One region of the Streptomyces sp. NPDC091377 genome, then DNA from elsewhere that is predicted to be linked to it. Evidence: riboswitches for the same ligand, from Rfam matches in the RefSeq annotation. Region 1 holds a riboswitch; each other region holds the start of a gene.

Region 1 (7,330 bases):
GCGTGCCGCCCGATCATCTCGCGCAGATGCCCGGCGTACGCCTCGTCGTACGCGGTGGGCGGCGCGTCCGCGAAGACATGCTCGGGCAGCACCCCGCTCCACAGCTGGTGCATCCCGCCCTCGGGGTCGCACACCGCCATCGGCTGCCAGGTGTCGCCGTGGTAGCCGCCGCGCCAGGTCAGCATCCGCCGCTTCTCGGGGCGGCCGAGGGAACGCCAGTACTGGAGGCACATCTTGACGGCGACCTCGACCGACACCGAACCGGAATCGGACAGGAACACATGCTCAAGTCCCGGGGGCGCGATGTCGACCAGCAGCTTCGCCAGCCGGACGGCGGGCTCGTGGGTCAGTCCGCCGAACATCACATGGCTCATGCTCCCGAGCTGTTCGCGCGCGGCCTCGTTGAGCACCGGGTGGTTGTGGCCGTGGATCACCGACCACCAGGACGACATGGCGTCGATCAGCTCGCCCGAACCGTCCGCGAGGCGCAGCCGCACCCCGCGCGCCGACTCCACCACCAGCGGCTCGACCTGGCCGGGCATCGGCCCGTACGGATGCCACACATGCCGCCGGTCCAGCTCCAGCAGTTCGGGCACGGTCAGCTCAGGCATTGGGCGCGAGATCCGTTCCGGCGCCCCGGCGACGCACCGCGACCAGGTCGGACCGGACCGCCCCGGGTCCGGCCTGTCCCCCCACCTGCCCCCCGGCCGCGGCCTCCGCCGGCGACGGCGCACCGGCCCCGGCCCCGGCACCGGCCCCGGCACCCGGCTCGGCATCCGCCCCGGTACCGCGGCGCCCCGCGCCCCCGTCGGCGCCATCCGCGTGCGCCCCGCAGCCACCGGTCCCGTCCGCGCCCCCGGTGTGCGCCCCGCAGCCACCGGTCCCGCCCGCGCCTCCCGCGTGCGATCCGCAACCGCCCGTCCCGTCCGCGCCCGCGTGCGACCCGCAGCCGCCGCCCGCCCGGTGTTCCGGCAGGGTCACCTGGTCGGTGCCCTCCACCTCGAACCCGGCGTCGGCGATCATCTCCAGGTCGGCCTTGCCCGTCTGTCCCTCGGTGGTCAGATAGTCGCCGAGGAAGATCGAGTTGGCCAGGTGCAGGGCGAGCGGCTGGAGCGTCCGCAGATGGACCTCGCGCCCGCCCGCGATCCGCACCTCGACGTCCGGGCAGACGAACCGCACCATCGCGAGGATCCGCAGACAACGCTGCGGGGTCAGATTCCACTCCGTGGCGAGCGGGGTGCCCTCCACCGGGATCAGAAAGTTGACCGGCACCGAGTCCGGGTCCAGCGCGCGCAGCGAGAAGACGACATCGACCAGCTCCGCGTCCGACTCGCCCATGCCCGCGATCAGCCCGGAGCACGCCGAGAGCCCGGCCGCGTGGGCCTTGCGCACGGTGTCCACCCGGTCGGCGTACGTGTGCGTGGTCGTGATGTCGGCGTAGGTCGCCTCGGAGGTGTTCAGGTTGTGGTTGTACGCGTCCGCGCCCGCCGCGCGCAGCCGCTCGGCCTGGCCGTCGGAGAGCAGTCCGAGACAGGCGCACACCTCGACGCCCTCGTGCTCGTCCTTGATCGCCTTGATGGTGCTGGAGACCCGCTCCACGTCCCGGTCGGTCGGACCGCGCCCGCTCGCCACCAGACAGACCCGCTTTGCCCCGCCCGCGAGCCCCGCGGCGGCGGCCTCGGTCGCCTCGTCGGGCTTGAGCCAGGTGTACTTGAGGATCCCGGCCGTGGAGCCGAGCCGCTGGGAGCAGTAGGAGCAGTCCTCCGGGCACAGGCCCGACTTGAGGTTGACGAGGTAGTTGAGTTTCACCCGCCGCCCGAACCAGTGCCGGCGCACCTTCCCGGCCGCGGCCACCACGTCCAGCACATCGTCGTCGGAGAGCGCGAGGACGGCCAGCGCCTCCTCGCGGGTCGGCGACTCGCGCCGAAGCCCCTTGTCCACCAGCGTGTTCAGCAGGTCCATGGGAGCCGATCCTGGCCTACGGAGGCACCCCGGGCCAAGGAGGGTTCGCACAATAGCCGCCGCTGGACGTGTGGGTATTGCCACATCCTGGGGGGCCGGTGCGACGACTAGGGTCTGTTCACTGCCTACAAAATCCCCGGAGGAGCCATGGCGTTCGGCTGGATCGAGGAGCAGGCGCTGCTGCGCCGCGCCGCCGGACTCGTACGGACCCTGCGCCCGCGCCCCGCCGACTCACCGCTGCTGGACCTCGCGAGCAACGACTACCTCGGTCTCGCCCGGCATCCGGAGGTCACCGAGGGCGCCGCGCGGGCCGCGCGGACCTGGGGCGGCGGCGCGACCGGCTCCCGCCTGGTGACCGGCAGCACCGCCCTCCACACCGAGCTGGAGGCGGAGCTGGCCGACTTCTGCGGGGTCGAGGCGGCCCTCGTCTTCTCCTCGGGCTACGCGGCCAACCTCGCCGCCGTCACCGCGCTGGCCCCGCACGGTTCGCTGATCGTCTCCGACGCGGGCAACCACGCCTCCCTGATCGACGGCTGTCGGCTGGCGCGCGGCACCACCCAGGTCGTGGGGCACACCGATCCGGACGCCGTGGACAAGGCGCTGCGGACCCAGGACGGGCCCGCCGTGGTGGTCTCCGACACGGTGTTCTCGGTGGACGGCGACGCCGCCCCGCTCGGCGCGCTCGCCGGGGTGTGCCGGGAGCACGGGGCCGGGCTGCTGGTGGACGACGCGCACGGCCTGGGCGTACTGGGCGACGGCGGCCGGGGCGCGGCCCACGCGGCGGGCCTCGCGGGCGCGCGGGACGTGGTCGTGACGGCCACGCTCTCCAAGTCGCTGGGCAGCCAGGGGGGCGTGGTGCTGGGGCCCGCGCCGGTCATCGACCATCTGGTCAACGCGGCACGGACGTTCATCTTCGACACCGGGCTGGCCCCCGCGGCGGTGGGTGCCGCGCTGGCGGCCCTGCGCCTGCTGCGCCGCGAACCGGAGCGGGCCGCGCGGGCACGGGCGGTGGCCGCCGAACTGCACTCCCGGCTGACGGCCGGGGGGATGGCGTCGGTCCGGCCGGACGCGGCGGTGGTGTCGGTGCGGGCGCCGTCCCCGGAGGGGGCCGTGCGGTGGGCGGCCGAGTGCCGTGCCGCCGGGCTGGCGGTGGGCTGTTTCCGCCCGCCGTCCGTGCCCGACGGTGTCTCGCGGCTGCGGCTGACGGCCCGCGCGGACCTCTCCGGGGAACAGGTCGACCATGCGGTCCAGGTCATCGGCGGGACGCGACCATGAGTCGGTGACACGGTCGAGAGACGCCGAGCACGCGCCCGGCCGGTCGGCCGGGACCCGCGATGACCGGGACGGATCGGGAACGGGCTCCGGGATGGGTGCCTCGGTGGTGTCCTCCGGGAGCGACCCGACTCAGCGGAACGCGGTCGTGAAGCCCGCCCAGCTCTCGGGGGAGAAGAGCAGCGCGGGTCCCGCCGGGTTCTTGGAGTCGCGCACGGCGAGCAGACCGGCCCAGGGGCCCCGGCCCGGCCGGGCCGTCTCGACGCAGTTGTTCGCGCCTGTGCTGTAACTGCTGCGCAGCCATCGCACACCGTGCAGTCGGTCACTCGCAGATACATGTCGAGGCAGTGCTGTCATGGTGCCTCCCTATACGCCGTCATTCATTCCGGCGATGTAGTCCAACGAATCCTCTGGGGAAAGGGCGTGGAACTGAAGGGTGCTGAAGCCCTCGCTGTAGGCACCGAGGTCTTCTCTCCCTTCGAGATAGAGGCTACTCGTCAAGTGGTCTAGAACAACCACGTCCAGATCGGAGGTGCTCGAAAATGAGAAAATAACGAAAGGACCGGTGACGCCGATGTGCGCCCCGGCGGAGAAGGGCAGTACTTGGAGGCGCACTTGGGGCAGCCGCGCGGCCTCCGCGAGCCGCTCCCGTTGACGGGCCATCACCTCGGGCCCACCCACCTCCCGGTGCAGCACGGCCTCGTCCAGCACCGCGTGCAACTCCAGCGGCGGCTCGGCCCGTAGCACATCCTGCCTGGCCAGCCGTACCTCCACCAGCGCGTCCAGCCGCTCCTCGTCCAGCCCCTCCACCGCCGCCCGGGTCACCGCGCGGGCGTACTCCGGCGTCTGGAGCAGCCCCGGCACCACGGTGGTCTCCAGCGTCCGCATCGCGGTCGCCTGTGACTCCAGACTGATGAAATCCCGGTACGTCGGCGGCAGGACACCGCGGTAGGCGTGCCACCAGTGGTGCCGCCCGCTTTCCTCCGAACCGGCCAGCACCAGCAGCAGTTCGCGCAGGTCGGGATCGTTCACCCGGTACGCGTCCAGCAGTAACCGCACATCGGCCGGTTTCACCCCGCTGGCGCCGGTCTCGATCCGGCTGACCTTGGACTGGTGCCAGCCGACCAGAGCGGCGGCCTCACCGCTGGTGAGCCCCGCGCGGGTGCGCAGGGCGCGCAGTTCCGCGCCCAGTTTCCGGCGGCGCACCGCGGGACCGTGCTGCATGGGTTGCTCCCTACTCCTTCCGGGTCGTCCGAATACGGTCTGCCGTCGCAGAGTTCACCGCTTCGAGCGACAGATATATGCATATCTTGGTGGATCGCCACCGAGACCGGCGTGCTGATGGCAGGCTGACGACGTAGCACCAGTCCGGGACCGTACTCGAACCATCCGCCTCCGTGTCGGACTGCGGTTCCGGGGGAAAGGGACGGCGTCGTCATGGCAGATCCTCTGGAAGCGTCCATCACTCTGCCGAGCGATCCCGCCTCGGTGTCGGCGGCCCGCGGTCATGTGGTCGACACCCTGGTCGAATGGGGTCTGCCGGCAGACTCGGACCTGGCGGACACCATCCGTCTGATCGTCTCGGAACTGGCCACCAACGCCGTACAGCACACATTCGGTCAGTCACCCACCTTCACGGTGGATCTGATGGTGGACCATGACGACCGGGTGCGGGTCGGGGTGACGGACAGTCATCCACGATTCCCGAAGCGGCTTCCCGCGGCGGTCCAGCAGGACAACGGCCGCGGCCTGGTGATCATCCGCTGGCTCGCGGCGGAGCACGGCGGCAGGCTCAGGGTGCATCCCACCCGCGAGGGCGGCAAGACGGTCGCCATCGAACTGCCCTGGTCGATCCCGGCCCGCCCGGTGACGACGGCGGGCCGCAAGAAACCGTAGCGCGGCCCCGCGCTCCCCGATGGCCCCGCGCTCCCCGATGGCCACGCCGAGCGGCGCGCACGTACGGCCGCCGCGCGGCCCGACGTACGGGCCTGGCATACGGGAGCCGACGTACCGGCCGACATGCGGACGGGGCGCGAACGGGGCGCGAACGGGCCAGGACGGCCCTGCAAGCGCGCAGGGCGGGTCGTCCGCCGACGACCCGCCCCCAGCCCGTCCGAGGCCGTGACAGCGCGTCAGGACGCTCTCACGGCCCCTCCGGGAGTCACTTCACGCGCCCGTACCAGACACTCCTGGTCCAGATCTTCTGCAGTCGCACCACGTCTCCGGTCTTCGGTGAGTGCCAGATCTTCCCCTTACCGGCGTAGATGCCCACGTGGTAGATGCTGGAGCCCGAGTGGAAGAAGACCAGGTCACCGGCCTTACGGCTCTTGGCCGAGATGTGCTTGGTCTTGTTGTACTGCTGGGCGGCCGTGCGCGGCAGCTTCTTGCCCGCCTTCTTGAACGAGTACTGCGTCAGCCCCGAGCAGTCGAACCGGTTGGGTCCGGTGGCCCCGTACCTGTAGGGAGCACCCTTCTTCGAGGCGGCCACCTTGAGCGCCTTCGACGCCGGCGCGGCTGCCGCCGCCTCGGTGGCGAGTCCGGGTGCCACCACGGTGCCGCCCACGGCGGCGAGGGTCAGGGCCGAGGCCGTGCCGGCCCGGACCATGAGAGACGGGACACGATTGAGCGCGGTCATGCGCAACCCTTCGTCAGCCGCCTGTGAAGGATGACCTGTCGGATTCGGGCTGGCGAAGTGGCCCGGCCGCCCGAAGGCGGCTTCACCCCAAGGACCGCTCGGAGCCGGGAAAAGCGCTCCGACGACCCGTCTTGCCTGGGTCCTCCACTCCTGCCGATCCACTCCTGTCGACCGGGCATCCGGGCGGCGGCAGGATTCGGCGTCCGCCCGGACCGCCCCGCCGCGGTGGCGGGGTCTTGTCGTCAGTCAGGGATCTTCACCTACGTGTGTCCGAAAATCCCAACGGAACCGAGTATTTGTGTTGTTAGTCACCACTCGTCCGTTCGGGTGGACATCCTGAGATCCGAGCGCGTGTCAGAGTGCGCGCACGCCCCGGACCTGCAACGGAGCCCCGCGTTCCGCGCCGTCAAGGGTGCATTGCGCAACCGCGCCGGTGCTCAGGAACGACCTGCTCATACGCCAATAGGAGGTACACCGTTCGGTCCGTTTGAACGCGCGCCCCGGCGTACCGGGGTGAGCCCGTACCGACCGGTTCCGGGTGTACGTCGGCCGCCGTCACGTCAACTGTCGGAGCGCGGAGGCAGGGTCACCCGCGCCGCGCGGCGCTCGCCGTCCAGGACGCGCAGCGCCCGCGCGAGCGTGGCGGGCTGCATCTCGCTCTCGCCCCGGTGGTGCATCAGCGCGAGCGCGTCGCGCAACTCGATCGTCCGCGCCACGAGCGCCTGCGCGGCCCGCAGCGCGCCGTAGGTGTCGGTGTGCCGCGCGGGATTGATCCGGCCCAGCAGATCGACCGCGTCCAGGTAACGGTCGATCAGCTCGCCCTCGGCGCGGGTCAGCGCGGGCAGCGGCGGGTGCTCCGGTGGCAGCATCCGCCCCTCACCTCGCGTCCGGCGTCGTCGGCGCGCCCTTGCGGCTGCTGATGATCCGGTCGACCAGACCGTACTCCAGCGCCTCCCGCGCGGTGAGCGTCTTGTCCCGCTCGATGTCCGCGCCGATCTGCTCGGGCGTACGCCCCGTATGCCGTACGAGGATCTGCTCCAGCCGTACGCGCACCCGCTCCAACTCCGCCGCCTGGATGACGAGATCGCTCGTCCGCCCCTCGATCGGCTCCGGCAGCGACGGCTGACGGATCACCATACGGGCGCCGGGCAGGGCCATGCGCTTGCCGGGCGTGCCCGCCGCCAGCAGCACCGCCGCCATGGAGCCGGCCTGGCCCAGGCAGACCGTCTCCACGTCGCAGGTGACGAAGCGGATCGTGTCGTAGATCGCCGACATGGCGGTGAAGGAGCCGCCGGGGGAGTTGATGTACAGCGAGATGTCGCGGTCCGGGTCCTGGTGCTCCAGATGCATGAACTGGGCCATCACGTCGTTCGCCGCGATGTCGTCCACGGGGGTGCCGAGGAAGACGATCCGCTCCTCCAGCAGCTTCCCGTACGGGTCCAGGGTCCGCCGGCCGTCGCT
Region 2 (7,330 bases), on a different contig from region 1:
CTGGCCCGAGGACCGGGTGCGCCGCTTCGAGGCCATGCTCCGCACCGCCCACCTCCCGTACGTCACCGGGCGCGCTCCCGACCGCGACGGCGGCCGGGACCTCGTCACCACCGACGCCGCCCTCTCCATCGCCGTGTTCCTGGAGGACCGCGCGACCTTCGACGCCGCCCTCAGACGTTTCCGCGAGCGCGTCCCGACCTTCTTCCACCTGCGCAAGGACGGCCTCACCCAGGAGACCTGCCGCGGCTTCGCCCACGTCGGGCACGCCGTCGCCGCCACCGCCCATGTCGCCGAGACGGCCCGGCACCAGGGCGTGGATCTGTACGACGACGACACCGCCGCGCGGCTCAAGGCGGCGCTGGAGCTGCACGCGCCGTACCAGGAGGGCGCGCCCGCGCCCGGGTGGCTGTGCGGCGGCCGGGTCGAACGGGACATGGGGCCGGACCTGGAGGTCGCCCTCAACCAGCTGGAGAACCGTCTCGGCACCCCGCTCCCGGCCACCCGCAGGCTGGTCGCCCACTCCCGTCCGGCCGGTACCGACGACCACTTCGTGGCCTGGGAGACGCTCACCCACGCCGACGCCCCGTAAACCCTGGTGCTGGGGGTCCCGCGGATGACGTATAGTTGTGTTTACCGACGCGGGGTGGAGCAGCTCGGTAGCTCGCTGGGCTCATAACCCAGAGGTCGCAGGTTCAAATCCTGTCCCCGCTACTCAAGGCTCAGGGCCGGAATCCAGATCAAGGATTCCGGCCCTGAGTGTTTCCCGCACCCCCGGCGCGTCCTCTCGTTCTCCGGTGTCTTCTCTCACTCAGGTCGGTTGTCGTTTCATCCGGTCGGCCCGCCCGGCTCGCCCGGCCGCCCCGCTCCGGCAACTCTGGACGAATGGGGCGGGGCTGTGGTCGGCGAGGACATACGCGGGAGACACGTGGTGCGGCCGGGTGACGGGCAGGGCGAGGGGCCGCACACCGGGGCCCCCACCCGTCGTATCTCCTACACCCGCCGCTACGTCCGGCTGGTGCCCGCGCTGCTGATCGCCGGTGGGCTGGTCTACGAGCTGCTCATGCCCAACCAGTTCACCGCCGTGCCGTTCTTCACGGCCGCTCCGCTGGTCGCGGCCCCGCTCTTCGGGCGGCGCTACACCTTGGTCACCGGATGCGTGGCCGTGGCGGTCGTCCTCCTGGTGCATCTCCTGCTCGACTCGTACTACGGCGCGGAGGCCCTCACCGAGACCATCACGGTCGTGACGGTCGCCGGACTCGCCCTGCTGATCAACATGGTCGCCCGCCGCAGCGACGAGCGGCTCGCCACGGCCCGGGAGATCGCCGAGGCGGCCCAGCGCGCGGTGCTGCCCGAGCCGGACGAGCGGATCGGCGGTTTCGAGATCGCGGCCCGCTACGAGGCGGCGCAGGCGGGCGCGTTCGTCGGCGGCGACCTGTACGCCGTACAGGACACTCCGCACGGGGTGCGGCTGGTGGTCGGGGACGTGCGGGGCAAGGGCATGGGTGCGATCGGGGCCGTCGCCGTGGTGATCGGCGGGTTCCGGGAGGCCGCGGAGCAGGAGGCGACGCTGGAGGCGGTGGCGGAGCGGCTGGAGCGGGCGCTGGCGCGCGAGGGCACCCGGCGGGACGGGCTCGACGCGTTCGAGGGGTTCACCACCGCCGTGCTGGCCGAGATCCCGCACGGGAGCGGCGTCGTACGGGTGGTGAACCGGGGGCATCCGGAGCCGCTGCTGCTGCACGCGGACGGCACGGTGCGGACCCTGTCGTCCGTCGAACCCGCGCTGCCGCTCGGGATGGGGGAGCTGGGCAGCTGGCCGGACCGGGCGCAGGAGGCGGAGTTCCCGGGCGGGGCCACGCTGCTGCTGTTCACCGACGGGCTGTCGGAGGCGCGCGACGGACACGGCGTCTTCTTCGAGCCGGAGATGCGGCTCCTGGGGCGGACCTTCACCGGGCCGGACGCCCTGCTGACCGCGCTGGCGGAGGAGGTGCGGCAGCACACCGGGGGCGGGATGACGGACGACATGGCGCTGCTCGCGGTGCGTCGGCCGGCCGACGCGTCCGAGGGGCTCCCGGCTTCGTCACAGCGGGTAAGCGAATGACCCCCCTCCGCATAACATCTGCGTTACCATCGCCATTTTGATGTGTAGCGGGACCGTCAAATCTGGGGGTCAAGTAGCCCGATTTCAACCGCTCATGACCCTTACGTCCGGCGTAAGAGCGGGAAGGATCAAGAGGAACCGCTTGGAAATCACCCCTGGGTTCTATTAACGTCCGATAACGCAGCGCGGTCGTACCAGCCGTCACCAGAGTCGGCTCCGCGCGCGAGCGCCGAATCCCGCGAGGGAACCGGGGAACCACCAACTTGGGGTGAATCGGGCGTCGTCCGCCATGCACGCATGGTCGGTTTACGCGCGTAGGAGACCTTCCTGCTCCGAACCCGTCAGCTAACCCGGTAGGCGAGAGGGAAGGAAAGGAGTACGCCTACGTGGCGTCCAACCGGCCTGCTCCTGTGGCCTCGTTCGTCCCCGCCCAGCGCACCGACGACACCGGCACCGTCGTCTACGGCGGCCCCCGCACCGACGAGGGCCCGTGGGAGGAATGGAACCCGACCGCGGAGACCGTTCGCCCGGTCCGCGGCCGGCACCGGGTCGCCAAGCAGCGCGGCGGTCTCGCCCGCAGTTCCACCGTGCTCGGCGTGGGTGTCATAGCCGCCGTCGGCGCCGGTGGCATGGCGACCGCCCAGACCGGCAAGCCGCCGGTCTCCCTGTCCATGCCCGACCTGGGCTCGGTCTCCTTCGGCTCCGACGACACCGAACCGGAGCCCGTCGACCCGACCGACGCCGCCCCGCTCAGCGGCCTCGGCACGGCCACGCCCGACTCCGGGCAGGCTTCCGCCGACGCCGGGGAGGCGCTGCGCGCCCGGATCATGGCGCAGGCCGAGAACCAGCAGCAGCAGATCGAGGAGCAGGCCGCCAAGGACGCCCAGGCCGCCGCCGAGAAGGCCGCCGCCGACAAGGCGGCCGAGGCGGAGAAGGAGGCCAAGGCCCAGGCCGCCGCCGAGAAGAAGAAGGCCGAGAAGAAGGCCGAGGCGGAGGCCCGCAAGAAGGCCGAGGCCGAGCGACTGGCCAAGCTGGCCAAGCAGTTCGCGCTGCCGACCTCCTCGTACACCCTCACCTCGACCTACGGCCAGGCCGGTTCGCTGTGGTCCTCCGGCTACCACACCGGTCTCGACTTCGCCGCCCCCACCGGCACGCTGCTCAAGGCCGTGCACACCGGCACCATCACCCAGGCCGGCTGGGACGGTTCGTACGGCTACAAGACCGTGCTCACCCTGGAGGACGGCACCGAGATCTGGTACGCCCACCAGTCCTCGATCAGTGTCAGCGTCGGCCAGAAGGTCACCACCGGCGAGGTCATCGGCCGCGTCGGCGCCACCGGCAATGTCACCGGAGCCCACCTCCACATGGAGGTCCACACCGGTTCCGGCGGCGCCCTCGACCCGCTGTCCTGGCTGCGCGGCAAGGGCCTCAACCCCTGATGCCGTGAGCCTCCGCTCCCAGAGCCTCCGCTGATGCCCCGATCCCTGGACACCTGCTGAGCCTCTGGCCCCCCGAACCCCGGCAGCCCTGACGACAACCCCCCGGCGTCAGGGCTGCCGGTCTGTCGTGGGCCGGGGATGTAGCGGATGCGACGGATGCGACGGATATAGCAGATGTGGCGGATGCGACGGATGCGACGGGTTCGGTGCGGGGCCGCCGTGAGGGTGGTGCGGGTGCGGGTGCGGGTGCGGGTGCGGGTGCGGGTGCGGGGGCCAGGCGCCCGCGCCGTACGGCTGCCAGGGCTGCCAGGGCTGCCAGGGTGGCCACGGCTGCCAGGGCGGGGCGGGGACCGGGGGCGGTGGGGCGATGGTGCGGGCCGCCTGTTCGAGGGCGGGGCGGGCGGTCTCGCGGCGCTGCCACAGCGCGTCCAGCAACTCCCGTTCGCGCCGGACGAAGTCGGCGCCCGCCCGGCCGCGGCTGCCCCGGCGCCGTAGCACCGCGAGGGAGGTGGCGTACGACTCGTACGCGGCCACCGCGCGGGCGGCCGGTCGGCCCAGGTGCCGGCCCGCGTCCCGCCGGGCCAGTCGGCGGGCCCGCATCGAGCCCAGCGCGAACGGTTCGGCGGGGGAGAACCAGCCCGTGGCGACATACGCGGGCAGTTCCTCCCGCACCACCCGCAGCTCGTGCTGCCGGGCCCAGATCACCAGCCAGGTCAGCAGCCCGAACACGGGCACCATGAACCCGGCGTAGACCGCGAGGAAGCCGTGGTCGCCGAAGCCGGCCGAGCCGTTCCAGAAGGCGTGCACCCCCATCGCCAGCAGCAGCCCGGCCAGCGGCAGCAGGGCCTTGCGCAGGGGTCGGCCCGGTCCGGTGGCCGCCGCGACACCGAAGCCGATGCCGGTCAGCACGGTGAACAGGGGGTGCGCGAACGGCGACATGATCACACGGACGAAGAAGGTGGCGACCGTGACGGAGGCGACGCCCCCGCTGTCGCCGCCGGACTGGTCGGAGCCGAAGGCGGTGCCGAGGTAGAGGATGTTCTCGGTGAAGGCGAAGCCGGTCGCGGTGACCCCGGCGATCACCACGCCGTCCACGAGGCCGGTGAAGTGCCGTCTGCGGAACAGGAAGAGCAGCAGCAGCGCGGCGGCCTTCGCGGACTCCTCCACGACCGGCGCTATCACGGTCGCGCCGAGGGTGTCCGCGCGCGACGGGTCGGCGGTCGCGGTGGCGATCCAGCGGGTCGCGAAGCTGTTGGTCACGATCGCGATCAGCGCCGCCGCGCAGGCGCCCCAGGCGAAGGCGAACAGCAGATGCCGCCAGGGCCCCGGCTCGACCCGGTCCAGCCAGCGGAACGCGGCGATCAGCAGCGGCACCGGCAGCACGGCGAGGCCGAGGCCGACCAGGAAGCCCTCGGTGCCGGTCTCCTGGCGGACCAGCGCGAGGATGACCAGGCCGGACAGGGCGAGCAGGACGGCCACCGCGCCCTGCCGGAGCCGGAGCCCGGCCGTCGGACGGGCCTGTGCGTACCGCTGCCCCCACCGCCGCCACCGGTACCACCGTCCGGTCCGCGCCGACGTGTCGGGCCGGGGAGCGCCGGGATGGACCGGGTAGGTCGAGCAGGGGGGACTGGTGGCCACGACATCGACCCTCACGACAGCTAGGAGGTCTCTCCGAGGACTGGGAACGTTCCTGGTACGCGCCGGAAGAGCACATCGTTCACGAGGTGACCCTTCTCAAGTCCCTGGCCCTCGAAACGGGTCAGCGGGCGGAACTCGGGTCGTGGCGAGAAACCGCCGTCGGCCTGGGTGTTCTCGAAGCCGGGGTGCGCGGTGAGCACCTCCAGCATCTGCTCGGCGTAGGGCTCCCAGTCGGTGGCGCAGTGCAGCAGCGCGCCCGGCCGCAGCCGGCTCGCGGCGAGGGTGAGGAACTCCGGCTGGATCAGCCGCCGCTTGTGGTGGCGCTTCTTGGGCCAGGGGTCGGGGAAGTAGACGCGCAGTCCGTCGAGGGAGTCGGGGGCGAGCATCTCGCGGAGCAGGATGATGGCGTCGCCGTTGCCGACCCGGAGGTTGGACAGTCCGGCCCGTTCGGCGAGATGGAGCAGATTGCCCTGGCCGGGGGTGTGCACATCCACGGCGAGCAGATTGGTCCGCGGCTCGGCGGCGGCCATCCGCGCGGTGGCCTCGCCCATCCCGAAGCCGATCTCCAGCACCACGGGGTTGCCGTTGCCGAACAGCTCACCGAGGTCGATCACCCGCTGTCCGTCGATGTCCAGGCCCCACCGCGGCCACAGCCGCTGGAGCGCTTCCGCCTGCCCGGTCGTCACCCGGCTCCGCCGGGGCTGGAAGCTGCGGATCCGCCGCTCGAAGTGCGATCCGGCGGGGTCGGCCCGCGGCCCGTCCGGGAACCTCGGCTCCCCCTTGGCCCGCCCGGGCCGCCCCACGGGAACACCGGGCACACCGGGAACACCGGAAGCGCCGGAGACACCGGAAGCGCCGGAGACACCGGAGACACCGGAGACACCGGAGACATGGGAAGCACCGGAGACTCCGGAGTCATCCGGGGTGGCGGGGGCCGCAGAGGTGTCAGGGTCGCCCGGGAAACCGAGGGCCGACCGCTGACGGCTGCGGGGAGCGTCGGGGGTACGGGGAGAGTCAGACACAGTGGGTTCGATTTTACGTCGGTCAGCGGCCGGCTTCCCCCAGCGCGGTGAGCGCCCGGCGGGCCACCTCTCTCCCGATCGGCAGGGACGCCGTGGCGGCCGGGGAGGGAGCGTTGAGGACATGGACGGCCCGGGGCCCTTCCTTGATCAGGAAGTCGTCGACGAGGGTCCCGTCCCGCAGTACGGCCTGGGCGCGGACCCCGGCCGGGGCGCGCACCAGGTCGTCCTCCCGTACGACGGGCAGCAGCCGCCGCACCGCCGCCGTGAACGCCCGCCGGGACACCGAGCGGCGCAGCTCACCGGCGCCGTACCGCCAGTGCCGCCGGGCCATGTGCCATGTGCCGGGCCAGCTCAGGGTGGTGGCGATCTCGCGGGGCCGTACGACCCCCCAGCGGTACCCCTCGCGGGCGAGGGCCGGTACGGCGTTGGGCCCGACGTGGACGCCGCCGTCGACACCGCGGGTCAGATGGACGCCGAGGAAGGGGAAGGCGGGGTCGGGCACGGGATACACCAGGCCGTTGACCAGTCCGGGCCGGGCCAGCTCGTAGTACTCGCCGCGGAACGGGACGATCCGCATGTCCGGCTCGTCCCCGGCCAGCCGGGCGATCCGGTCGCAGTGCAGCCCGGCGCAGTTCACGAGGACCTTGCCGCGCACGATGTCCCCCGCGCGCGTGCGCACGGCCACGCCCCGCCCGGGGCGCCGGTCGATCCGTACGACGTCCTGGCCGTGGCGCAGCTCGGCGCCGGACGCCTCGCCCAGGCGGCGGGCGACGGCGACGAAGTCGCAGATGCCGGTGGCGGCGACCTGGATGGCGGCGAGGCCGCGGACCTCGGGTTCGTACTCGGCGATCTGGGCGGCGCCCAGCTCACGGACCGCGATGCCGTTCTCCCGGCCGCGCTGGGCCAGGGCGTGCAGCCGGGGCAGCTCGGCCCGCTCGGTGGCCACGATCAGCTTTCCGGGGACGGCGTGCGGGATGCCGTACTCCGAACAGAACTTGATCATCTCGGCGGCTCCGCGCACCGCGTACCGTGCCTTGAGGGAGCCCGGCCGGTAGTAGATCCCGCTGTGGACGACCCCGCTGTTGCGCCCGGTCTGGTGCCGGGCGGGTCCCGGCTCCTTCTCCAGCACCGTC
Region 3 (7,330 bases), on a different contig from region 1:
CACACCCTCTTGCAGAGCCCCACGGCCGCGCTGTGCCTCGGCCCGATCACGGGAGAAACGCGATGAGTGAGATCAAGGCCACCAAGCCCAAGGAGAAGCGGCACCTCGGGATCTGGATCCGGCTGTTCATCTATGTCGCCGTCGGACATGTCTTCGCCGCGTTCCTGTACCTGCTCTTCGAGGTCGGCGCGAAGTAGCCGACGGGAGCCCTGAGGCCCCGGGTGCCCTGAGGCCCTGGGTGCCCTGCGGCCCCGGGGCGTCGCCCGGTCATGGGGCCGCTCAGTCGAGGAGTCGCTCCCGCAGCCGTTCCCGCAGCTCGGGTGTGACCCGCAGGCCGCGTTCCAGATAGGCGTCGACCCCGCCCCAGGTCCCCTCGATGGTCTCGAACGCGGCCTCCAGGTACGCGGCGCGCGCGTCGAAGAGCGGGCTGAGCAGTTCCATCACCTCGGGGGAGTAGGCCGAGGCGGAGCTGCCGCTGCGGTGCACCTTGTAGCGCCGGTGGAGGGCGTTGGACTCCAGGTAGTCGCCGAGGATCGCCTCGCGCTCCACCCCGACGGCCAGCAGCGTCACCGCGATCGACAGCCCCGCGCGGTCCTTGCCGGCCGCGCAGTGCATCAGCGCCGGGACGCTGTCCTCGGCGAGCGCGCGCAGCACACGCGCGTGCTCCGCGTTGCGCTCCTTGACGATCAGGCGGTACGAGTCGATCATCCGGTTCTCCGCCTGCCCGCCGGCGAGCAGCCCGCGGAGCTGGTCCAGATCGCCGTCGCGGACCATCTTCCAGAACTCGGCGCCGTCCGCCGGGTCGCTCAGCGGCAGATTCACATTGCGCACCCCGGGCAGCTCGACGTCCTGGCCCTCCAGGAGCTGGTCCGCCGCGTTGCGGAAGTCGAAGATCGTGTGCAGCCCGAGGGAGGAGAGGAACGCGGTGTCCTCGGCGGTCGCGTGGGCGAGATGCCCGCTGCGGAACAGCACCCCGTGGCGTACCCGGCGGCCGTCCTCGGTGGGCAGTCCGCCCACGTCACGGAAGTTGCGCACTCCGGCCAGCTCGGGTTCGGTCGACGGGATCTGCTGCGTCACGGGGGCTCCTCCCAGTCGGCTCACCGGCCCGGCTGTGTCGCCGTCCGGCAGGGGGCTCCGACGATACGACATGGCCTCGCGAACCGGCCGCACGAACCGGAGGAACCCCGGCAGGGGAAGCCTGTGTGTTCCCTGTGCACCTCAATACCCCTCTTCCTCCCCTATGCATTGTCTGGGACTTCTGTCCGAATTGATGGCTTTAATAACAACTCGCTCTGGAGTAAAGGGCGGTGGAGCGGGCCCACGTGAGCAGCGTCATACCCGTGACCGTGCGTCGCACGTCATGTCCACGTAATCGAGGTGCGCCTCAAGGGCCTTTGAGGAAAACGACCCGTGCCATCTCGACGCAGGGTGACCGGTGAGCGGTGCCGTGGATCAAGAAGGTGGCCTTCGGGTGGAACCTCCTGCTTGTTCCTTCGCGTCTTGGTCGCTTACGTTCGCCACCGAATCCGGACGGAACGCCGAATCCTGCCGCCGTCCGGAACGCACATCAACCCACCCGTGACCGGCAGGAGCGGGGGACCCACAGGACTCACCGCCTGTCCCGGTCTCCGGAACAGGCTAGGGGTCAAGCCGCGTCTGCGCACGTGGCCGGGCATCTCCAGCCCGCACCCGACAGCTCACCTCGCAGGCGCCGGAGAGGAAACCCCTATGCCCGCGAAGGGTAAGCACCGCCGTACCAAGTCCCTGAGCCTCACCCGCTCCATCGCGGTCGCCGGAACCGGTGGCGCCGCACTCGCCCTCCCGCTCATGGGCGCGACCGGGGCGTACGCCGCACCGGGCCAGTCCGTCGTGGCGGCACCGCAGTCGGTCTCCCAGCAGAGCGCCTCGCCGTCCGTCTCCCCGTCCGCCGGGCAGTCCGCCTCGCAGACGTCCGAGAAGCAGTCCACCACCCGGACCTACTCCGTGAAGGTGGGCGACTACCTGGCGAAGATCGCCGACGAGCAGGACGTCAGCGGTGGCTGGCAGCGGATCTACGAGGACAACCGCGAGGCCGTGGGCGCCGACCCGTCGCTCATCCACCCCGGCCTGAAGCTCACCCTCGGCGGCAAGGCGTCCGGCGCCGCCGCGAGCGAGACGAAGCCGTCGGCCGCCCCGGAGTCCGCCGAGGCGCCCGCGTCCTCCGGCTCCACACGCTCCGAGGAGTCCACGAAGTCCACGGAGTCCACGGGGACCTCGCAGTCCTCCGAGGCCACCGACACGCAGGCGTCGGCCCCGTCGCAGTCCGCCGAGACCCCGTCCACCGACACGGCCGCCGCGGGCGACTACAGCCTCCCGGTGTCGGGCTCCGTGGGCACCGCGTACCGGATGTCCGGCAGCATGTGGTCCAGCGGCTACCACACCGGTGTGGACTTCTCCGTCCCGACCGGCACCTCCCTCAAGGCCGTCGGCGCCGGCACGGTCGTCTCCGCCGGCGCGGGCGGCGCCTACGGCAACCAGGTCGTCCTCAAGCTCGCCGACGGCCACTACGCCCAGTACGCCCACCTGTCCTCGCTCTCCGTCTCGCAGGGCCAGACCGTGACCGCAGGACAGCAGGTCGGCCTCTCGGGCGCGACCGGCAATGTGACCGGCCCGCACCTGCACTTCGAGATCCGGACCACGCCGGACTACGGCTCGGACGTCGACCCCGTCGCCTACCTGCGCTCGCTCGGCCTCTCCATCTGACCCGAGGCACCCGCCGCGCATCATCCCGAAGGCCGGACCCCCGATCCCCGGGTCCGGCCTTCGGCAGGTCCGCAGCCTCGCGGGCCACCACCGCCCGGGGGCCGTCAGGGACCCTCGTGGTTATTCCCGAAGTGACCCCTGTGGATCCGTGGCTCATCTCACCGCCCGTCAACCCCGTATTACGGTCGCGTAGGTCACATTCGAAGAGGAATCATGGCTCGATGTGGCAGACGATTCGAAGAACGACAGCAGATCAGTGATCGGGTCGTACGTGGCGCTGGGGGACAGCTTCAGTGAGGGTGTCGGTGACCCCGGCCCCGACGGGGCGTTCGTCGGCTGGGCCGACAGGTTCGCGGTGCTGCTCGCGGACCGGCGACCGGAAGACGACTTCAACTACAACAACCTCGCGGTGCGAGGCAGGCTGCTGGACCAGATCGTGGCGGAACAGGTGCCGAGGGCGCGGGAACTCGCCCCCGACCTGATCTCCTTCTGTGCCGGCGGCAATGACATCCTCCGGCCGGGCAGCGACCCGGACGACGTGGCCGAGCGCTTCGAGCGCGCGGTCGCGGTGCTGACCGAGGCGGCCGGAACCGTGCTGGTGACCACCGGCTTCGACACGCGCGGGGTGCCGCTCCTCAAGCATCTGCGCGGCAAGATCGCGACGTACAACGGACATGTCCGGGCGGTCGCCGACCGGTACGGCTGTCCGGTCCTCGACCTGTGGTCCCTCAAGTCCGTCCAGGACCGCCGGGCCTGGGACCACGACCGGCTCCATCTCTCGCCCGAGGGGCACACCAGGGTGGCGCTGCGCGCCGGGCAGGCGCTCGGTCTGGACATCCCGGCCGACCCCGAGCAGCCCTGGCCGCCGCAGCCGCCGCGCGGGACGCTCGACATCCGCCGGGACGATGTGCACTGGGCGCGGGAGTACCTGGTGCCGTGGATCGGCCGCCGGCTGCGCGGTCAGTCCTCCGGCGACCATGTGACGGCCAAGGGCGCACTCTCGCCGGAGGCCATCAAGTGGCGCATCGACTCGGTGGCCTGACCGGACGGCTGCGCTGACGGCCGAATGGCGGGGCGGCCGAATGGCGGGGCGGCCGGACGGCGGGGCCGCGGGACAACCGTACGGCCGGAAACCGTACGGCCGGAAACCGTACAACCGGGCGGCCGGGCGCTGTCGGGTCGGCGCGGCGGCCGACGGTCTAGAGGGAGGGCAGGCCCAGTTCGCGGGCCAGGGCCTCGTCCACCCAGCGCAGGGCGCGGGCACGGGACACCGTGCCCGCGCCCGCGTACGACGTCATCTGCACGGCCAGCCCGTCCAGCAGCGCGGTCAGCCGCAGGGCCGTCGCCGTGGGGTCCGCGCACCGGAACTCACCGGCGGCCACGCCCTCCGCTATGACCTCGGCGATCGCCGCCTTCCACTGGCGGTCGAGAGCGCGGGTCACGTCCTTGAGGCCCGGCTCGCGCAGCGCCGCCGCCCAGCCCTCGATCCACAGCCGCCAGCCCTTGGCCTGACCGGTGGGGGCGTACCAGCGCACCGCCGCCCGCAGTCGGCGCAGCGCGCTGGTACGGCGGCCGAGCACCTTGCGCAGATGCGCGAGATCGTCCTGGGCGGCGTAGGCGAACGCGGCGGCCACGAGCTTCTCCTTGGTGGAGAAGTGGTACAGCACCAGCGCGTTGCTCACGCCGAGCACCGAGGCCACGTCGGCGATCCGGACCGCGGCGAGCCCCCGGTCCTCGATCTGCTCGATCGCGGCCCTCAGCATCTCCTCGCGCCGCTCTTCCACGCTCAACCGAACTCTGGCCACGCGGTCACCTTATCGTCCGGGTGACTCAGGGGTGTCCGTCCATGGTCACGCCGTGACCTTTCACCCGGCGGTCACGGTGTGAGCACCGCCGACGCCGTCCGGGACCGTGCCGTGGCCTCAGCGGTACCAGCCGTACCGTTCCGCGATCACCGGCAGCCGCTCGGCGACGACCGCGTGCGCGGCGGCGCGCGGTGTCGTCCCGTCGGCCTCCGCGCGGGCGAGCGTCAGATCGATGAGGGCGCGCATCGAGCGCCGCGTGTGGGCGAACGCCTCCTCCGCGTCGGCCCCGATGTCGCCGAACAGGGTCCACCACCACCAGGCGTTGGTGCCGGAGTTGACGACCACGTCCGGCAGCACGGTGATGCCCCGCGCGGCCAGCGACTCCTCCGCCCCCGCCGTCACCGGCATGTTGGCCGCCTCCACGATCCACCGCGCGGTGACCCGGTGCTGGTTGGCCGCGTCCACCGTGTACGAGACGGCGGCGGGCACCAGCACCTCCGCCCCGGTGGACAGCCAGGCGTCCCCCGGCAGTTCACGGTCGTCGCGGCCGAGGGCCGCGCGGTCCACCGTCCCGTAGCGGTCGCGCGCCGCGAGCAGCGCCTCCACGTCCAGCCCCGCCGGATTGGCGATCGTGCCCCGCACATCGGCGACGGCGGTGACCGTGAGGCCCGCGCGGGCGAGGAAGCGGGCCGTGGCGCCGCCCATCGTGCCGAACCCCTGGACGGCCACCCGCGTCCCCCCGTACGGCACCCCCGCGCGATCCAGCGCCGCGAGCACCGACTCGGCGACCCCGCAGCCGCCGACCAGTTCGTCCAGGCCGATCCCGTCCACCTCGACGGCGAAGGCGTCCGCGAGCCGCTTGCGCGCGGCGGTCTCGTCGTCCAGCAGCGGATGCACGGCCTGCACCGACGACACCAGCCCGGCCTCCGCCACCGCCCGGTCCAGCAGATCCTGGCTCAGCCCGAGATCCTCGCCGGTGGTCCAGAAGCTCTCGATGTACGGCCGCATCGCGCACAGGTAGCGCACCAGCAGCCCGTACGCCTCCGGGGAGCGCGGATCGCAGTCGATCCCGCCCTTGGCGCCGCCGAGCGGGACGTAACGGCTGTCGGGGTCGTAGTGCAGTGCCTCCTTCATGGTCATGCCGCGCGCGAGGCCGGTGACCTCCTCCAGCGTGCAGCCCTCCCGCATCCGCAGCCCGCCGCTGGCCACCCCGCGCACCAGCCGGTCCACGACGAGGTGTCCCGCCCGGCCGGTGACATGGTCGGTCCAGGTGAGCGACAGCAGGGGGGCGGACATGGCGGGCTCCTCGGGGCGACGTGCGGTGGAACGGACGTGCGACGGCACGGCGTGCGGTGCCGCAGGCGTAGCACACTATTGACTTACCGGTCAGTATCGAAGAGGGGTCGGTGGCGGGCCGGTCGGGTTGTCACAGGGGCCGACCATAATGGAGATCTCAGCAACTCCACCTGGAGGTAATGTGGCCGGTTTCCGTTCCCCGGGCTCCGGGCTGCGCGCCGTGCGGCCCGAGGCGTTCGGCGCGGACCCGAGCGGCGAGCGCCTGGCGCGTATCCGCAGATCGCCCCACTTCAAGGACGGGGTCTTCCAGAACCCTGGCGGCGTCACCCGTATGGTGCCGTCCTCGCCGCTCGGTTTCGCGAAGCAGTATGTCGACAAGGAGGCCCGCCGCCGGCGCGCCCCCGCCGCCCCGGTCCCGGTGCATCCCACCACGCTGGCCGACATCGCCCGGCCCCCGGCGAGCGGGCTGCGGCTCACCTGGATGGGGCACTCCAGCGTCCTCGCCGAGATCGACGGGGCCCGCGTCCTCTTCGACCCCGTGTGGGGCGAGCGCTGCTCGCCCTTCCCGTTCGCCGGACCCCGGCGGCTGCACCCGGTGCCGCTGCCTCTCGCCGCGCTCGGCCAGGTCGACGCCGTCGTGATCTCCCACGACCACTACGACCATCTGGACCTGCCCACGATCAAGGCGCTGGCCGGCACGGACACCGTGTTCGCCGCCCCGCTCGGCGTCGGCGCCCACCTGGAGCACTGGGGCGTGCGCGCCGCCCGGCTGCGGGAGCTGGACTGGCAGGAGTCGACCGAGATCGCCGGGCTGAGGCTCACCGCCACCCCCGCCCGTCACTTCTGCGGCCGGGGTCTGCGCAACACCCAGCACACCCTGTGGGCCTCCTGGTCCGTCGCCGGTGAGCGGCACCGCGTCTTCCACAGCGGCGACACCGGCTACTTCGAGGGCTTCAAGGACATCGGCGCCCTGCACGGCCCCTTCGACGCGACGATGATCCAGCTCGGCGCCTACAGCGAGTTCTGGCCCGACATCCACATGACCCCCGAGGAGGCCCTGCGCGCCCACCTCGACCTCCAGGGCGGCGCCCCGCGCGGAGTGCTGCTCCCGATCCACTGGGGCACCTTCAACCTCGCCGGTCACCCCTGGGCCGAGCCCGCCGAATGGACCGCGGACGTGACGGCGGACGCCGGCCAGCAGGCCGCCTTCCCGAGGCCCGGCGAGCCCTTCGAGCCCACCGGCACCCTCCCCGCCGAGCGCTGGTGGCAGCCGGTCTCCACCCCGATCGACCACCCCTGGCGCACCACCGGCGGTACGGCCCCGGAGCCCCGCGGCGACCTGGACCTGGCCGGGGAGCGCTGACCCGAAGCGCCCGCGCCCGACGGACCCCGAACCGCGAGCCCCACGCGCCGGGATCCCTCGGCCGGGACGGGCGGGGCCGGGGGAACGGCGGCCGGGCGGCGTCCCGGGAACCTCCTGGGTGCCG
Region 4 (7,330 bases), on a different contig from region 1:
ACAGCAACCAATCCGGCCTGGACATCGGCTTCCAGAGCCTGGTCCCGCACGCTCAGCCCGAACGGCCCGACGACGGTCACGAGGGGTCTCCTGTCTGCTGGTGTCTACTGGCGATTACCCGGTTTGTCGATAGGTCGCTGCCACCACTCACGCCAGCGTATCCGGTCATGTTTCGATCACCGCTGCCGCCCACCCGCGCAGGCCGGGCGCTATCGGATCACGCCCGGTATCTTTCTGATCACCTGATATGAGTGGACATTTATAGAGTTGTAGGGAAGTGGGCGAGGGTGTCCCGATTCCATACCGTGACCGCCCCGGTGGTCGGACCGCCGCGCGCGGGACGACCCCACGGTTTTCAGCCGCCCCACGACCCCGCCCCCCACGACGGGGCCGCCCCCCGCACGACCGCATTCCTAGGGACCACACCCTGATGCACATTCGTACGTCCTTCCCCCACGAGACGGTTCACGAAGACCTCCGGGTACCCCTCACGGACGGGACCCTGCTCCACGCCCGCGTCTGGCGCCCGCTGGGCGGCGAGCCCGTACCGGCCCTCCTGGAGTACACCCCGTCCCGGCTGACCGACCGGACCGCGGCGCGCGACGCCCAGCGCCACCCCTGGTACGCGGGCCACGGCTACGCCTCCGTCCGGGTCGACGCGCGCGGACACGGCAACAGCGAGGGCGTCCCCGGGGCCGGGCACCCGGCGCGGGACGCGGCGGAGGTCGTGGACCGGCTCGCGGCACAGCCGTGGTGCGACGGCGAGGTCGGCATGTTCGGGATCGCACGGGGCGGCACCCTCGCCCTCCAGACCGCGGCCCTCGCGCCCGAGCCGCTCAAGGCGGTCGTCAGCGTCTGCGCCTCCGACGGCGCCTCCGACGACCGCTACGACAACGACCGGCACCGTACGGGAGGTTCCGCCCTCACCGGCGGCGCGTACAGCCGGGCGGCGGCCACCCTCACCGACGCCGCCCTCCCGCCCGACCCGCACCACGCGGGCCCGGCCTGGCGCGCACTGTGGCTGCGCCGCCTGGCGGGGCTGGAGCCACCGTCGTACACCCACGACACCTTCCCGCCCCTCACCACCGTCACCACTGTCACCCCCTTCACGGGCCGCACGGCCCTCACGGGCCTCACGGCGTCCACCGCCCCCGTCCTCGCCGTCGGCGGCTGGCACGACCCGGACCACGACACCGTCCTCCGCCTGATCGCGCACCTGCCCCCCGACCGGGTCCGCGGGCTGATCGGCCCCTGGCCGCACACCTACCCCGACCGGGACCGGCCACCCGGCCCCGCGATCGGCTTCCTCCAGGAGACCCTGCGCTGGTGGGACCACTGGCTGAAGGACACCGACACGGGCGCCCTCGCCGAGCCCCTCCTGCGCGCGTACGTCATCGCCACGCACCCTCCTGCCACCACGTACCGCACCCTGCCCGGCCGCTGGATCGGCGAGGCCGGCTGGCCCTCCCCCGACGTGACCCGGGTGACCTACGCCCTCCGGGGCGCCCCCCGGCTCGTCCGGTCCCCCCTCCACACCGGGGTCGACGCGGGCGCCTTCCTCCCGCGCGGGGGCGACGCCGATCTGCCGCCGGACCAGCGGGAGGAGGACGCGCGGTCGGTCTGCTTCGACGTTCCGCTCGGGGCGGAGACCTGGGTACTGGGGCGAGCGCGCGTACGGCTGCGGCTGCGCCGCGAGGTGCCGCGCGGTCAGGTGGTCGCCCGGCTCTGCGACGTCGCCCCGGACGGCTCCTCAACCCTGGTGACCCGGGGCGCGTTCCGGCTCGGCGGCCGGCTCCACGCCCCCGAGGCGGAGGGCGGGGCCGTGCCGTGGACGCCGGGTGCGGCAGAGGAGGTCTCCTTCGACCTGGGCGCGGCCGGGTACGCGTTCCCGCCCGGCCACACCGTCCGGCTCGCCGTCTCCTCCGCGTACTGGCCCTGGTTCTGGCCCGCCCCCGGCTCCGAGGCCGGTTTCACCCTCGACCCGGAGGGAAGCGTCTTCGAACTGCCGGTCCGCCACCACGAAACCGGCATTTACCCACAAAACACCAACTGGACCGGGGCCGGGGGCGCCGACCAGGACCGCCCCACCGATCAAGCCACCCCGGACGACCGGCCGGACATCGGCTTCCCCGAGCCCGAGCAGGCCGAACCCCTCGGCGTCGCCACCCACGCCCCGCTGGACCCGCCCGACCCCGAGCGGCTGGTGGTGCGGGACCCGGCCGGGGACGAGTGGCGGCTCGACGTCACCCCCCGCGAGAACGGCACCCACGCGCACCCGGACGGCCTGGAGGTCACGGAGGAGACCCGGGAGTCGTACACGGTCCGCGACGGCGACGCGCGGTCCGCGCTCGTCCGCTCGGACCGGACGATCCGGCTCCACCGCCCCGAGACCGCCTGGGCCACGACCGTCCATACCCGATCGGAACTCCGACACACGGACCGCACGGCCTTCGCGGACGACCGCGCGAACCACGAAGAAGGCGACCTCTCGGACGGCCTCTCGGACGGCCTCTCGGACGGCCTCTCGGACGGCCTCTCGGGCGACCTCTTGGACGGCCTCTCGGGCGACCTCTTGGCGGTAAATGAGGTGATGTGCTCCGAGGGGGCCGAGGTGGTCTTCCACCACACATGGGAGCAGCGGATTCCATGGCCCGCTGATTAATAGGCACTTGGGTTCATTGCCCGTTTTGCCACTCTTGCGCACGCGCGTGACTTGGCTCACTTTCTCGCTTTCATGGAACCCCTCCGGCGATCCTCCTATCCGCCGCCCCTTTATCGGGAGTTGAACCTTTCCGGTAGCAAAGGATCATGCGCGGCATATCCCCGGATGAAGATCAAAAGTCGCCATTCTGTGACTCCGCCACTTGTTTCGGACATGGGCTTCGCATACGTTCCCGGCCAGTCGGGCGGACGCCTCATCCTGCCGCCGCCCGCACCCACCTAGACAAGATCCACGGCAGGAGCGGGGGACCCAGGTAAGTCGCCGCGCCGGACGTCGTACGAGGGCCAGACCCGACACGACACTCCGGACGGCTCGGGGTGAAGCCGCGCCCGTCAGGGCCGGCCGGGCACCTCCCAGCCCGAACCCGACAGCTCACCTCGCAGGCGCCGGAGAGGAACCCACCCATGTCCGTCCCCACGTCTGTCCCGCCGGCCGCGACGACCGCGCCCCGCCCCGCCCGGATGCGCCGCATCACCCGCAAGCTCGCCCTCGCCGGTACCGGCGCCGCCGTGCTCGCGCTTCCGCTCTTCGGCGCGACCAGCGCCTCCGCGGCCACCCCCGAGGTCGTCACGGCGGCCACCTCCGCCTACCCGAACACCCTTGACGGCTGGATCCGCCAGTCGCTCGACATCATGGCCCAGAACGGCATCCCCGGCAGCTACGACGGCATCCACCGCAATGTGCTGCGCGAGTCCTCCGGCAACCCGGCGGCCATCAACAACTGGGACTCCAACGCAGCCGCCGGCACCCCCTCCAAGGGCCTGCTCCAGGTGATCGACCCGACCTTCGCCGCGTACCACGTGCAGGGCACCGCCTACGACCCGTACGACCCGATCGCCAACATCGTCGCCGCCTGCAACTACGCGGCCGACCGCTACGGCTCGATCGACAACGTCTTCGGCGCGTACTGACAGAACCGCACGACCCGGCGGCTCCTTTGCGGGTTGGGGCCCGCAAAGGAGAATGACCTCCCTGTTCCCCCGAGGGATCTCTCGTCCCCCAAGGGATCTCTCTCCCTCAAGGGAAGAGGCGTTCGAGGACGACGGCGATGCCGTCGTCCTCGTTCGACATGGTGATCTCGTCGGCCACCGCCTTGAGTTCGGGGTGCGCGTTGGCCATCGCCACCCCGTGACCGGCCCAGACGAACATCGGGATGTCGTTCGGCATGTCCCCGAACGCGATGGTGTCCTCGGGCCGCGCCCCCAGCCGCCGGGCCGCCAGCGCCAGCCCGGTCGCCTTGGTCACCCCGCATGGCTGGAGTTCGACCGTCCCCGGCCCCGACATCGTGACCGTGGCGAGCGAACCGACCACCGCGCGGGCCACCGAGGCCAACTCGTCGTCGGACAGCTCGGGGTGGCGCAGCAGCACCTTGCTGATCGGTTCGGCCCACAGCTCGTCGCGCCGCCCGACCCGCACGGCCGGCAGTGTCGGGTGCGGCATCAGATAGCCGGGCTCGATGAGGGTGAGCCCCTCCACCCCGTCCTGGTCGACCGCCGCGTACACCTCCCCCACCTCGGCCTCGATCTTGCCGAGCGCGGTCTCGGCCAGCTCCCGGTCCAGGGTGACCGACCACACCATCCGGTCCGCGCCGGCGTCGTAGAGCTGTGCGCCCTGTCCGCACACCGCGAGCCCCGTGCTGCCGAGCTGCTCCAGGAGCGGGCGCACCCGGGGGGCCGGCCGGCCGGTGACCACGAGATGCCGGGCACCGGCGTCGGCGCTCCGCGCGAGCGCGGCCCGCGAGCGGTCGGAAAAGGTGTCGTCGCCGCGCAGCAGGGTCCCGTCGAGGTCGGTGGCGACGAGTGCGTACGTGGTGCGCGCGGCATATGCGGTGGGTGCGGCCATGATCAGAGAATACGGACATCACGCGTCACCGACCCGGCCCGAACCGGACGTCGGACAGGTTCTCCCCCGTCCCGCCCGCCCCCGCCAACTCCCCTGTACCATGCGGCCTTTCACTCCGCACGCCCTCGATCGCCACGTTGAAAACGGTTCAGCTTTTCACTCCCACGTGGTCGGGCTCGCGGTCGGCCGGGACACCCCGCGCGCACGGGGACCAGGCACTCATCCGCTCCGGGACACGTAACGTGTGGCGCGGTCACACGGCTGGTGCGGGGTTGGTCCCGTGGTACGACACACCACAGCCCACTCCACAGCCCACTCCACAGCCCACTCCACAGCGCACTCCACAGTCCACTCCACGGACCACCCCGCGAACGGCACCCGGCACCCGGCACACACGAGAGCGAGGCAGAACCGTATGTCCCCCTTCGAAGTCCCCGAGGGCGACCCCTTCGGCCCGCACCATCTCCCGTACGGCGTCTTCTCCCCGGCCGGTTCACCGGAGCGGACCGTGGGCGTCCGGCTCGGCGACCGGGTCCTGGACGCCGGTGCCGCGGCGGCGGCCCTCGGCTCCCCGTACCACGCGCTGCTCGCCCGCCCCACCCTCGGCCCGCTGCTCGCGGCCGGCCGTACCGCCTGGTCGGACGTACGGCGGGCGCTGACCGCCTGGGTCACGGTCCCCGCGCACCGGGAAGTCATCGAGCCGCTGCTGCACCCCCTGTCCTCGGTCACCCTGCGACTGCCCTTCGAGGTCGCCGACTACGTCGACTTCTACTCCTCCGAGCACCACGCCCGGAACGTCGGCCGGATGTTCCGCCCCGACGCCACCGACTCCCTCACCCCGAACTGGAAGCACCTGCCCATCGGCTACCACGGCCGCGCGGGCACGGTCGTGGTCTCGGGCACGGATGTCGTACGGCCGTCGGGGCAGCGCAAGGCCCCGGCCGACCCGGCGCCGCTCTTCGGCCCCTCCGTCCGGCTGGACATCGAGGCCGAGGTCGGTTTCGTCGTCGGTGCGCCGAGCGAGCGGGGCCGCCCGGTCGCGCTCGGTGACTTCCGCGACCACGTCTTCGGGCTCTGCCTGCTCAACGACTGGTCGGCGCGGGACATCCAGGCATGGGAGTACGTCCCGCTCGGCCCGTTCCTCGGCAAGTCCTTCGCCACCTCGGTGGCGGCGTGGATCACCCCGCTCGACGCGTTGGAGGCCGCCCGGACCGCGCCCCCGGAACGGACCCATCCGCTCCTGCCCTACCTGGACGACGCCGAGGAGGAACCCGGCGGCTACGACCTCCGGCTCTCCGTCGCCGTCAACGGTCACGTCATCTCCGAACCGCCCTTCTCCACCATGTACTGGACCGCCGCCCAGCAACTCGCCCACCTCACCGTCAACGGTGCCTCCCTGCGCACCGGCGACCTCTACGCCTCCGGCACGGTCAGCGGACCCGGCGAACGCGAGCGCGGCTCCCTGCTGGAGCTGACCTGGAACGGACGGGACCCCCTCGCCCTGCCCGACGGCGAGCGCACCTTCCTCGCGGACGGCGATGTCGTCACCCTCTCCGGCTGGGCCCCGGGACCGGACGGACTCCGGGTGGGGCTGGGGGAGGTCGTGGGCAGGATCGTGGCGGCGGACTGAGGGGGGCTTGCCGGGGAAATGACGGGGGCGCTCGGACAGTGGCTCGTTTCCCGGTGTTCCGACGGCTGACTCCGGGCCCGTACGACCGTCATACTGGGTCGGCGGCGGACGGGTGCATGCCCTGTGCCTACCGGCACGGCAGCCGCACGCCGTCCACCCGTGCCCGCACCCCGGGGATCCCCGGGTACCCCCGCGCACCACCGAGCCGCCCACACCGACCAGGATCCGGAGCCCCTGGGATGACCGTCACCCTGCTCCTGCTGAGCGCCGTCGGCCTGATGGCCGCCGTGCCGGTGCCCCGTGCGCTGACCCGGGCGGAGTGGCCCGAACGCGAACCGGTCGTCGGCCTGTGGGTGTGGCAGTGCCTGGTCGCGACGGTACTGCTGTCCTGTCTGACCGCGCTGACCCTCGGCGCGGCGGCGGTCTTCCAGACCGTCCGGGACCATGTCTTCGCCCCGGCGCCGCCCGCCGTCACCGCCGCCTACGACCTGTCCGCCGCCCCGGTCTGGGCGGTAGTCCTCACCGGGCTCCTGGCGTGCGGCGCCGCCTGGACCACGGCGATGCTGGCCCGTGAGCTGGTGGAGGCCCGGCGGCGACGCGGCACCACCCGCGCCCTGCTGCGCGAACGCGCCCCCGAGCTGCCCGCCGGGCTCCCCCGGGCCCGCGGCCCGCTGCTGGTCCTGGAGGACGAGTACCCCGACGCCTGGTGGATGCCGGGCCACCCGCCGCAGCTCGTGGTCACCACCGGCGCCCTGCACAAGCTCACCGACCACCAGCTGGACGCCGTCCTCACCCATGAGCGCGGCCACGCCCGCGCCCACCACGATTGGCTGCTCCATCTGTCCACGGCGCTGGCCACCGGCTTCCCGCGCGTCCCGCTCTTCGCGCACTTCTGCGACCAGACCCGCCGGCTGGTCGAACTCGCCGCCGACGACACCGCCTCCCGGCGCTGCGGCCATCTCACCACCGCCCTCGCCCTGATCGAGCTGAACCAGCACCGGGGCGTGCTGTCCTGCGCCTCCAGCCACCGGCTGCTGGGCGAGCGGGTGGACCGGCTGCTGGAGCCGAAGCCCCGTCTCAACCGCCGCCGACGCGCCCTGGCGACCACGGTGGCGGCGCTGGTCCCGCTGCTGCCC

The links. Region 1 has a riboswitch for cyclic di-AMP ahead of ACIQNG_RS04630 (C40 family peptidase). Riboswitches for the same ligand answer to the same signal wherever they lie in the genome.
Region 2: it holds a riboswitch for cyclic di-AMP, as region 1 does, so the genes downstream of both, ACIQNG_RS19015 (M23 family metallopeptidase) here and ACIQNG_RS04630 (C40 family peptidase) in region 1, are expected to answer to the same signal.
Region 3: it holds a riboswitch for cyclic di-AMP, as region 1 does, so the genes downstream of both, ACIQNG_RS07715 (LysM peptidoglycan-binding domain-containing M23 family metallopeptidase) here and ACIQNG_RS04630 (C40 family peptidase) in region 1, are expected to answer to the same signal.
Region 4: it holds a riboswitch for cyclic di-AMP, as region 1 does, so the genes downstream of both, ACIQNG_RS00950 (transglycosylase SLT domain-containing protein) here and ACIQNG_RS04630 (C40 family peptidase) in region 1, are expected to answer to the same signal.

Annotation. Positions count from the first base shown of each region.
Region 1 covers NZ_JBIVUE010000002.1:91,828-99,157, forward strand. Annotated here, with positions in the region: gene ACIQNG_RS04600 (adenosylmethionine--8-amino-7-oxononanoate transaminase) at 1-611, opposite strand, end outside; gene bioB (biotin synthase BioB) at 604-1,962, opposite strand; gene ACIQNG_RS04610 (8-amino-7-oxononanoate synthase) at 2,110-3,237, shown strand; gene ACIQNG_RS04615 (DUF397 domain-containing protein) at 3,367-3,591, opposite strand; gene ACIQNG_RS04620 (helix-turn-helix domain-containing protein) at 3,601-4,458, opposite strand; gene ACIQNG_RS04625 (ATP-binding protein) at 4,672-5,130, shown strand; gene ACIQNG_RS04630 (C40 family peptidase) at 5,396-5,869, opposite strand; cyclic di-AMP (ydaO/yuaA leader) riboswitch at 5,873-6,081, opposite strand; gene ACIQNG_RS04635 (hypothetical protein) at 6,430-6,738, opposite strand; gene ACIQNG_RS04640 (ATP-dependent Clp protease proteolytic subunit) at 6,746-7,330, opposite strand, start outside.
Region 2 covers NZ_JBIVUE010000008.1:19,477-26,806, reverse strand. Annotated here, with positions in the region: gene ACIQNG_RS19030 (alginate lyase family protein) at 1-589, shown strand, start outside; tRNA gene ACIQNG_RS19025 (tRNA-Met) at 638-711, shown strand; gene ACIQNG_RS19020 (PP2C family protein-serine/threonine phosphatase) at 929-2,098, shown strand; cyclic di-AMP (ydaO/yuaA leader) riboswitch at 2,316-2,473, shown strand; gene ACIQNG_RS19015 (M23 family metallopeptidase) at 2,485-3,537, shown strand; gene ACIQNG_RS19010 (PrsW family intramembrane metalloprotease) at 3,646-5,175, opposite strand; gene trmB (tRNA (guanosine(46)-N7)-methyltransferase TrmB) at 5,196-5,993, opposite strand; gene lhgO (L-2-hydroxyglutarate oxidase) at 6,220-7,330, opposite strand, start outside.
Region 3 covers NZ_JBIVUE010000003.1:4,721-12,050, forward strand. Annotated here, with positions in the region: gene ACIQNG_RS07700 (helix-turn-helix domain-containing protein) at 1-66, shown strand, start outside; gene ACIQNG_RS07705 (DUF6126 family protein) at 63-197, shown strand; gene ACIQNG_RS07710 (tyrosine-protein phosphatase) at 280-1,077, opposite strand; cyclic di-AMP (ydaO/yuaA leader) riboswitch at 1,527-1,724, shown strand; gene ACIQNG_RS07715 (LysM peptidoglycan-binding domain-containing M23 family metallopeptidase) at 1,729-2,742, shown strand; gene ACIQNG_RS07720 (SGNH/GDSL hydrolase family protein) at 2,999-3,784, shown strand; gene ACIQNG_RS07725 (TetR/AcrR family transcriptional regulator) at 3,942-4,505, opposite strand; gene ACIQNG_RS07730 (Glu/Leu/Phe/Val dehydrogenase dimerization domain-containing protein) at 4,665-5,843, opposite strand; gene ACIQNG_RS07735 (MBL fold metallo-hydrolase) at 6,025-7,206, shown strand.
Region 4 covers NZ_JBIVUE010000001.1:191,757-199,086, reverse strand. Annotated here, with positions in the region: gene ACIQNG_RS00960 (polyprenyl synthetase family protein) at 1-80, opposite strand, end outside; gene ACIQNG_RS00955 (CocE/NonD family hydrolase) at 431-2,662, shown strand; cyclic di-AMP (ydaO/yuaA leader) riboswitch at 2,972-3,121, shown strand; gene ACIQNG_RS00950 (transglycosylase SLT domain-containing protein) at 3,184-3,633, shown strand; gene ACIQNG_RS00945 (HAD family hydrolase) at 3,740-4,564, opposite strand; gene fahA (fumarylacetoacetase) at 4,980-6,194, shown strand; gene ACIQNG_RS00935 (M56 family metallopeptidase) at 6,434-7,330, shown strand, end outside.